2 regions of the Microbulbifer sp. CAU 1566 genome follow, and region 1 is predicted to be linked to the other one. Evidence: predicted binding sites of a transcription regulator. Region 1 holds the regulator's gene; the other holds the start of a gene.
What was found. Region 1 encodes LexA, which represses DNA repair genes until DNA is damaged. Its sites were predicted from a motif close to ACTGTNTNTANANACAGT; they were not measured.

Region 1 (4,401 bases):
GGATCCATAGCGCGAAACGATAAACCGCCGCAGGTGGCCCTGGGACTGGGTATAAGCCAGCCCCAGTAAACGCATGAAGCGCTTGGGATCGCGCCCCTCTCTTGCGAGACCGGCCAGTGCGACCCGATACAGGCTCTGCAGGAGGTCATCCACCTGTAAGCACTCGTCCTGAAGCTCTCGACGGCTCAACTCCCGATCCAGATGCTCCGTAAAAGGCGTAAGGAAACGCTCAAATACGGCCTGGATTAACTCTTTTTTCGAACCAAAATGGTAGTTTACCGCGGCCAGATTCACCCCGGCGGTGCTGGTGATAGTGCGCAGCGAGGTTTCAGTAAAGCCGCGCTCGGCAAATAGTACCTCGGCGGCATCCAGGATTCGCTTGACGGTTTCCAGCTGACTCATACCAATTCAAACCAACAATTAAAACGTTTGTTTAAGGGCCTGAGACTAGCATAGTCGGCACCAATTGGAACATCCGTCTCCCCTGCCCCAAAAGCGGTTTAGCCAGCCGCGCGCTTGTATCCACCGAAATTTGCCCTGGCGATCACAAAACATCCAGGGAATCCCGAAATCGCGACCTCCCGGATACCAAGCCGCCGGCACCGACACTAGATTGAATTTAAAGACTGAGGAAATTGCTCGAAACGGAACTTCGAAAGAGGCGCGGGATTTGCTGTAACAGCCGCTATTGATTCCTGAACCGGCCGCCGTGGTGGTGACGATGGCGATGGCGATGGGGACGGGATTTCATAGTAGCGCGGCAACAAAGGGCCCCTAACGATTGATAACGACAGGAGGGCCGCGCCATGGCCAGAATTGCTCCGGAAATTGGCAGCTGGTTCGAAAACTTCCAATCTGGTGAATTGTTTGAAGTGGTGGCAGTAGATCACCCCTCTCGCACCATTGAAGTTCAATACATCGACGGCGCACTGGATGAGATTGACTTTCTCAGCTGGCCGCGACTACCCGTGATTGGTGCAGCACCTCCGGAAGATGCCAACGCCGGATATGGAAGCCTCGCGCGCGAAATGCAGGATGATGAGGATGCCGGATTCAAAAGTCCCTTATTTTCGCCCGCACAAAGTGCCATCGACAAACTGGAAGGCGAGTCTTTTCCCGGGACCGATGAAAGTATTTAACTGAGGGGTAGAGATCCCATCAAATATCGCGCTCGCGAATATATTCCACGATGATCTCTGCCGCCTCCTCGACCGTGTCAACCAATTTGAACAGGTTCAAATCACCGGCATCGATGCATTCCCGGTCCAACACCGTTTCCATCAACCAGTCGATTAATCCCGCCCAGTAGCGCTTCCCTACCAGAACAATAGGAAAACGCCGGACTTTTTGCGTTTGTACCAGCGTCAGCGCCTCGAAAAGTTCATCTAGGGTTCCGTACCCACCGGGCATGGCGATAAAGCCAACGGCATGCTTCACGAACATGAACTTCCGCACAAAGAAATAGCGAAAGTGCAGGCTGATATCGAGATAGGGATTCGGCGTCTGCTCAAATGGCAATTCAATATTCAGGCCGATTGAGGCACCAGCCTGGGTAAATGCGCCGCGATTGCAGGCCTCCATAATCCCGGGGCCGCCGCCGGTAATAACCGGCACTCCTTCACTGGCAAGTAACTCGCCCAGGCGCACACCTTCCTGATATTCCACCGCATCTTCACGGAATCTTGCACTGCCGAAAACCGTCACCGCGCCCTTCAATGTAATCAGGCGCTCGATACCATCGACGAGTTCCGATTGAATTCGCAGCACGCGCCACGCTTCTGGCATTTTTGCGTCCAGCATATGCCTTCTCCTTATTGCCCGACTCCCCTTTTGGGGAACTGGATGCCCATACAACCTGAAAGCCGACAGGTACCCCAAGTCTAGCAGCTAGCCCACACAGTCCCCCGGAAGATTGCGTGCAAGAGAAATCTGTATATAATCCCAGCAACTGTATAAAAATACAGACAACAGGAAAGTGCGCATGACAAACCTTACCGCTCGCCAGGCTCAGGTACTGGAACTGATCAAAACGTATCTGGACGATACCGGATACCCACCCACCAGAGCTGAGATTGCCCAGGAGCTCGGTTTCCGCTCTCCGAATGCGGCAGAGGAACACCTCAAAGCACTGGCGCGTAAAGGCGCAATTGAAATGGTCGCCGGCGCCTCACGCGGTATCCGGATTCCAGACCACCAGAGCGGCTTGCCCATTGTTGGCCGGGTCGCGGCAGGTAATCCGGTACTGGCGGAAGAAAATATTGAAGAATATTGCGAGATCCCGGCGGAGTTTTTCCACCCACCGGCAGACTATCTGCTGCGGGTACACGGCATGAGCATGAAGAATGCCGGTATTTTTGATGGCGACCTGCTGGCCGTACAACGCACGGACAACATCCGCAATGGCCAGATAGTAGTGGCACGGATTGAGGATGAAGTGACCGTGAAGCGATTCAAGCGACGCGGCAACCAGGCAACCATCCAGCTGCTGCCGGAGAATGATGACTTTGATGTTATTCAGGTGGATATGCGTGACAAGAATTTCGCCATTGAAGGCCTGGCGGTTGGTGTGATTCGCCAGAATCCCTTTTAAGGCGCGCATTCACCATCTTCCAGACATAAAAAAACAGGGCCTCAAGCCCTGTTTTTTTATGCGTCTTTCACGGCGTTTGATACACGATTCGCCCCGTATCTTTCCGTTACAACCCGTTACAGCGGCCGAAATCACCGACACTGCGGGGTAGGTTTAAGCAAGTTCAGTGTACCGTGTGCTCGGTCACATCCACGTCTTCCTCGAAGGATTCCGGCTCTGCTTCCAGCTCATTCACATCCTGCACCGCCTCAATTCCCGCCTCCAGCATGGCGCGGGCAATGGCAATCTTGTGCTCACGCAAAAACTCGAGGCTCTCCGCTGAGAAATGAATACGCACCAGCGGGTCTCCCTTGTGACCAGCGCGTCGCAGCGCCACATCACCATTGGACAACTCGATGATTTCGTAGGTCTCAGAAGACATTCACTTCTCCAGTTACAGCATGATTTTCCGCCATTGTAACACAGGGGGAAGTGATTAATCTGCGGCGCCCACTGAAGGCGCTACCACTCTTCGCCTTGTACCCGCTGCCGCTGCACCAGCTCGGTAAGCCCCCGCAGCCAGCGATTGAGACACTCGGGGTCCACCGCAACCGGCATATCTTCCAGTTGCCGCACCGGAATCAGTGTCTGTACGCCCGCCCCTCCGTCAGGCCCCTGCCCGGCGCTAGTCGGAAGCTTCCAGAGCCCAATCCAAGCAACTGCCATCGGGTAGAACCAGCTATCCGGGTTTTCCGCCAGGCTCACCAGCTCGCCGACGTCCGCACTGAATTTGCCCCGGGCCGTCAGCAGGCTCTGTAGCGCCGCTGCGGATTCTGGCACCACACCAGTGCCCAGACCCAACTGGTGGGACTGCTCGCCGAGAAATGCACGATATGCCCGCCACAGTTGCAATAACGCCCCTTCCTGCAAAGCGGCTTGCAGGAGGGGGTTTTCGGTACTGCCCCGCTCATCCAGCGACTGGAGCAGAATCTGGCATTTGCGGAGGGCCGAGGCCACTGTGCCGGTATAGGGGTTGCTCAAGTACAGACCTACCCTTTAGGAACTTTCTTTAGGGGCTTTCTTGGCAGCCGCTTTTTTGGCAGGCGCCTTTTTAGCCGCAGCTTTCTTGGCCGGTGCCTTTTTCGCAGCCGCCTTTTTCGCGGGAGCTTTCTTTGCAGCAGCCTTCTTCGCTGGGGCTTCTACTTCCCATTTCCCGTTGTTGTAGAAGGCCTTCCAGCCCGTCGCTTTGCCCTCTTCCTCACTCTGAACATACTGTTCCTGGGTCTTGCGACTGAAACGGACCACCGTATCCCGCCCCTCGTTGTCTTCCGTGGGAGCAGAAAACAGGAAGCTGTACTTGGGATCTATCTCATCTTTGTGGGGCAGCAACTCCTTCACCAGAGGCGCACGTGTCTCCCGGTTTTTCGGGAACTGGCTTGCCGCCAGGAACAGGCCGGAAGCGCCATCCCGTAGGATGTAGGTGTCGTCGACTTTTTCGCAGGCGAGCTCTGGCATGGGCACCGGGTCCATTTTGGGGGGCGCCGGTTGTCCGCTTTTCAACAGTTTGCGGGTGTTTTTGCAGCTTTCATTGGTACAGCCAAAGTATTTGCCGAATCGGCCAGACTTCAGCTGCATATCACTGCCACATTTGTCGCACTCGATCAGCGGGCCATCATAGCCCTTGATCTTGAAGGTGCCCTTCTCCACCTCAAAACCATTGCAGTCCGGGTTGTTACCACAGATATGCAGTTTGCGGTGTTCATCCACCAGATAGCTGTCCATGGCGGTGCCGCACTTGCCGCAACGGCGCTTGTCGCGCAGCTGGCGAGTTT
Region 2 (4,401 bases), on a different contig from region 1:
GGCTGCTTCTGGCTCTCCATGCTGCGAGATGAAACCTCATTGGTGTCTACTCCGCCCAGAGTCACTTCTGCGGTGCGGTAGCCCTCGGTTCCCTCGGGCACCAGCTCCCAGGTCTGCAGCTTTTCTCCCGCTTCTCGCAGTGCATGTTCGCTGTACTGCTTCAGGGGTTTACTCTCCAGGCCGTTCCTCTGCAGGAAGAACTGCACCAGTTTTTTGCTCCAGAGTTCCGCCAATACTGTGTGAAGGTAGCTCTCGGTCTTACTCCCCCGCTGTTCGCTCAACCACTCGGGAAGATTCAGCCCCGGAGCCAGATCCAGCGCTACCTTCTTACCCTCGCGCCAGTGACTGGATATCTGCAATATCGCCGGGCCGCTCAGTCCTTTGTGGGTAAACAGCATCTGCTCGTGAAAACTGCCCTGCTCGCAACTGGCGTTCACCGGCAGCGACGTTCCCGGTAACTCCTGCTGTCGCGCCAGTGCACGCTTGTTCAGGGTAAAGGGTACCAACGCTGCACGAGTGGGGATTATGTTGTGGCCAAATTGTTTGGCAATTTCATAGCCAAACCCCGTCGCTCCCATGGTGGGAATCGACAGCCCGCCGGTGGCGATTACCAGGGATTCGCACACCACCTTGCCCAGCGAGGTGTGCACTTCAAAACCTTTTAACCCGCCTCCCAGCGGCTCGATGCGCTGAATATCGCAGCGGGTCCGGATCTGGGCTTTGGCTTCCCGACATTCGGTTAACAGGAGATCGACAATATCCCGGGACTTGTTATCGCAGAACAGCTGGCCGAGGGTTTTCTCGTGGTAGGGAATCCCGTGCTTTTCCACCAGCGCAATAAAGTCCCACTGGGTATAGCGGGCCAGGGCGGATTTACAGAAGTGGGGATTTTCGCTGTAGAAATTATCCGGCGCCGTGTACAGGTTGGTGAAGTTGCAGCGGCCGCCGCCGGACATCAGGATTTTTTTGCCGACTTTGTTGGCGTGGTCCAGCACCAGCACACTGCGCCCGCGCTTGCCCGCCACCGCCGCGCACATCAGGCCGGCGGCACCGGCGCCGATGATCAACACATCGGCCTGGGCAGGAAAATCTGTCATGGCAAAAGGTCGTCAGATAACAATCAGGTCTTCGGCAGAGTGACGCCACGCTGGCCCTGATATTTGCCACCGCGATCCTTGTAGGACACATCACAGATTTCGTCGGATTCGAAGAACAGCATCTGCGCCACACCTTCATTAGCGTAGATCTTCGCGGGCAGATTGGTGGTGTTGGAGAATTCCAGGGTCACGTGCCCTTCCCACTCCGGCTCCAGTGGCGTCACATTCACAATGATGCCGCAGCGGGCATAGGTGGACTTGCCCAGACAGATAGTCAGTACCGAGCGCGGAATACGGAAGTACTCTACGGTGCGGGCAAGCGCGAAGGAATTGGGCGGAATGACGCAGTAATCGCCAGTAACGTCCACAAAGCTGTCTTCATCAAAGGCTTTGGGGTCCACAGTCGCCGAGTGCACGTTGGTGAAGATCTTGAACTCACTGGCACAGCGTACATCGTAGCCGTAACTGGAGGTGCCGTAGGAGATCAAGCGGTCGCCTGATTCACCATGGCGTACCTGGCCCGGCTCGAAGGGCTCGATCATCCCCTCATTCTCGGCCATACGACGAATCCACTTATCGGATTTGATGCTCACCCTGTCCCCTCGCTTGTTCAATTCTGGCGGTCGTTAAAGAGGCCGAATCATAGCCGGTTTACCCTGTGCAAAAAAGTGCCAGTCTACCTGGTACGGGCTTGCCGACACTGGATGACTACTGTATAAATTGCCAGTAGATACTGTATATGCAACCAGTCAACCCCTTGCAGACCGCCAGTGTGGAGCCAACAGATCGTGAACAGCGCCGAAAACTTCATGCAAAACAAACAGTTAAGTAATCAGACCGAAAATCAGTCCCTGCAGCGGCTACTGACCCGGCCGGATATCTGGCAACTGGCCAACCGCCAGCAACAGCGCCGCACCGGAATCAGCAGCGGCTATCGCGGTCTCGATGCACTGCTCGCCAATCATGGCTGGCCCCGCGGCGCCACCACCGAGTTTCTGGTCGATAAAGCAGGAATTGGTGAAATGTCCCTCATCCTGCCCACCCTGGCAGAAATGACTCGCCAGGGACGTATGGTGATACTGGTCAACCCTCCTCATATCCCCTACGCACCGGCATTGGTACAGGCCGGGGTACAACTGGAAAAGCTGCTGATACTGCACCCCCGTGGCCAGCGGGACCAGTTGTGGGCCGCAGAGCAGTCCCTGCAATCCGGGGCCTGTGGTGCCCTGGTGAACTGGCAGAACAGCGAGACTCCGGCAGACAAGGACCTGCGTCGCCTGCAAATTGCCGCACGTGAGGGCGACTGCCTGCACTTCCACTTCCGCCCCGGTTCCAGCGCCTTGAGTCCCTCCCCCGCCACCCTGCGCCTGCAACTGAAGAGTGATGGCGAGCAGCTGGCGCTGCATCTGCTCAAGCAATTGAACGGTAAATCCGGCCAGCGCATACACCTGGCCCGCAATCCGAGGCTGGTTCGCCGCGACCAGCCGCTGCACTAATTTCAGGCGCAACGGGAGGACAGCACATGCTCTGGCTCTGTATTCAGTTTCCCCGACTGCCATTGGAAGCCCTCACCCGCGCCGGGCGCAAAGATAGTGAGAGCACCCCTCTGGCCGTTACCGATGGCAACCTGATCCTGGAGGCCAACGCCACAGGGCATGCACGCAACGTAGCCTCGGGACTGACGATTGCCACCGCCTGCGCCTATTGCCCCGAACTGGAACTGCTGGAACGCGACCCGGAGCGGGAGTCCCAGCTGCTGCAACAGCTTGCCCAATGGGGCTACAGCTTTACCCCGGTGGTATCCCCGCGCGGCAGTGCGCACCCCGGCGAGAAAAAAGGCAAAAAGAAAGACCAGGGGGATGACGGCCCCGCCTGCCTGTTTCTGGAGCTGAGTGGCAGCCTCAAGGCCAATGGCGGCCTGGCCCCGCTGTTACAACAACTGCGCAAAGAGCTGCGCAAGATGCGTATTAGCCATGTCATGGGCCTGGGCCACAGCCCCAGCGCCGCACACCTGCTGAGCCAGTTACCTGAGCACCGCCTGTGGCTCGAAGAAACCCAGAGCCCCCCCAGCCCACAGCAGTGGCGCCAGTGGATCAGCTTCGCCCCCAGCAAACTGCTGGACTGTAACAACAAAGCCATCGCCAAGCTCTACGCCTGCGGTATCAAACGGGTCAGCCAGCTCCTGGCCATCCCCCTGTCGGAAGTGGGCAATCGCTTCGGGCGCAGTTTTATCGACTACCAGGCACGCCTGAACGGCACCCGCCCGGACCCGGTACCCAGCTACGAGCCACCCGCAGAGTTTCACAGCGAACTCTTTTTCCCCAGCCCGCTGGATAACAGCGAACAACTTCTGTTTCCCGCCGGACGCCTGGTGCGTGAACTCTGCCGGCAACTGCAGCGGCGCCAACTCTACAGCCAGCAATTGTGCTGGATACTGGACTACGGTAGCCGCGGCAGCCAGCAGGTCAATGTCGAGATTTCCCGACCGCTATTTGATCCCCAGCGCCTGATCGCACTTACCAAGCTGCAGCTGGAGCGCGTGACACTGCAAGAGCCGGTACAGGCCCTGTCCCTCAAATGTCAGCAGCTGCGGCCACTGGAGAGCCAGACGCTACGTGAAGATTTCTTTGATGAAGGCAGCAAGGTTCACGAGAGCTATCAGCTGATCGACAAACTCAAGGCTCGCCTGGGCCATCAGGCGCTGTCCGGTGTCACCCTCAAGGAGAGTTATCTCCCTGAGCAGGCCTGGCAGAGTGCCGACAGCCTCAGTCTCCACAGCCGCCCCCGCGGCCACAACCTGCATCCGGTCAACGCCCCCCGTCCAAGCTGGCTGCTGCCACGACCAGACAGAATCCAGCAGCGCGATCACAAACTCTTTTACGATGGCGAGCTGCAATTGCTTCAGGGGCCGGAGCGTATCGACGGTTACTGGTGGCAGCACCATCGCCATGCCCGCGATTACTACATCGCCCGCAGCGAGTTGGGGAGCCTCTACTGGGTGTTTCAGGACCTGACATCCGAAGACTGGTTTCTCCACGGGGTCTATTCCTGACACCCCCTCTGCACCTCAGAAGTACCCATATCCATTGCATGCAGTACGCCGAACTCTTTTGCCAAAGCAATTTTTCCTTTCTGCAGGGCGCTTCACATCCGCAGGAACTGATCACCAGCGCCCACCAACTTGGTTACTGCGCCCTCGCCATTACCGACGAGTGCTCCATGGCCGGCGTGGTGCGCGCATACGCTGCGCTGGAAAAACTCAAAGCTGAAGGCAGTCGACTGAAGCTGATCTGCGGCAGCTTCT

Region 2: imuA (translesion DNA synthesis-associated protein ImuA) is a predicted target of LexA. The motif match lies at 1,830-1,847, and genes of this name have one in related genera.

Annotation. Positions count from the first base shown of each region.
Region 1 covers NZ_JALNMG010000003.1:35,606-40,006, forward strand. Annotated here, with positions in the region: gene M0G74_RS08560 (TetR/AcrR family transcriptional regulator) at 1-402, opposite strand, end outside; gene M0G74_RS08565 (DUF6763 family protein) at 807-1,139, shown strand; gene M0G74_RS08570 (TIGR00730 family Rossman fold protein) at 1,159-1,800, opposite strand; gene lexA (transcriptional repressor LexA) at 1,982-2,590, shown strand; gene M0G74_RS08580 (hypothetical protein) at 2,754-3,011, opposite strand; gene M0G74_RS08585 (DUF6586 family protein) at 3,092-3,610, opposite strand; gene topA (type I DNA topoisomerase) at 3,626-4,401, opposite strand, start outside.
Region 2 covers NZ_JALNMG010000002.1:744,213-748,613, forward strand. Annotated here, with positions in the region: gene M0G74_RS08380 (NAD(P)/FAD-dependent oxidoreductase) at 1-1,097, opposite strand, end outside; gene dcd (dCTP deaminase) at 1,121-1,690, opposite strand; gene imuA (translesion DNA synthesis-associated protein ImuA) at 1,907-2,593, shown strand; gene M0G74_RS08395 (DNA polymerase Y family protein) at 2,620-4,149, shown strand; gene M0G74_RS08400 (error-prone DNA polymerase) at 4,188-4,401, shown strand, end outside.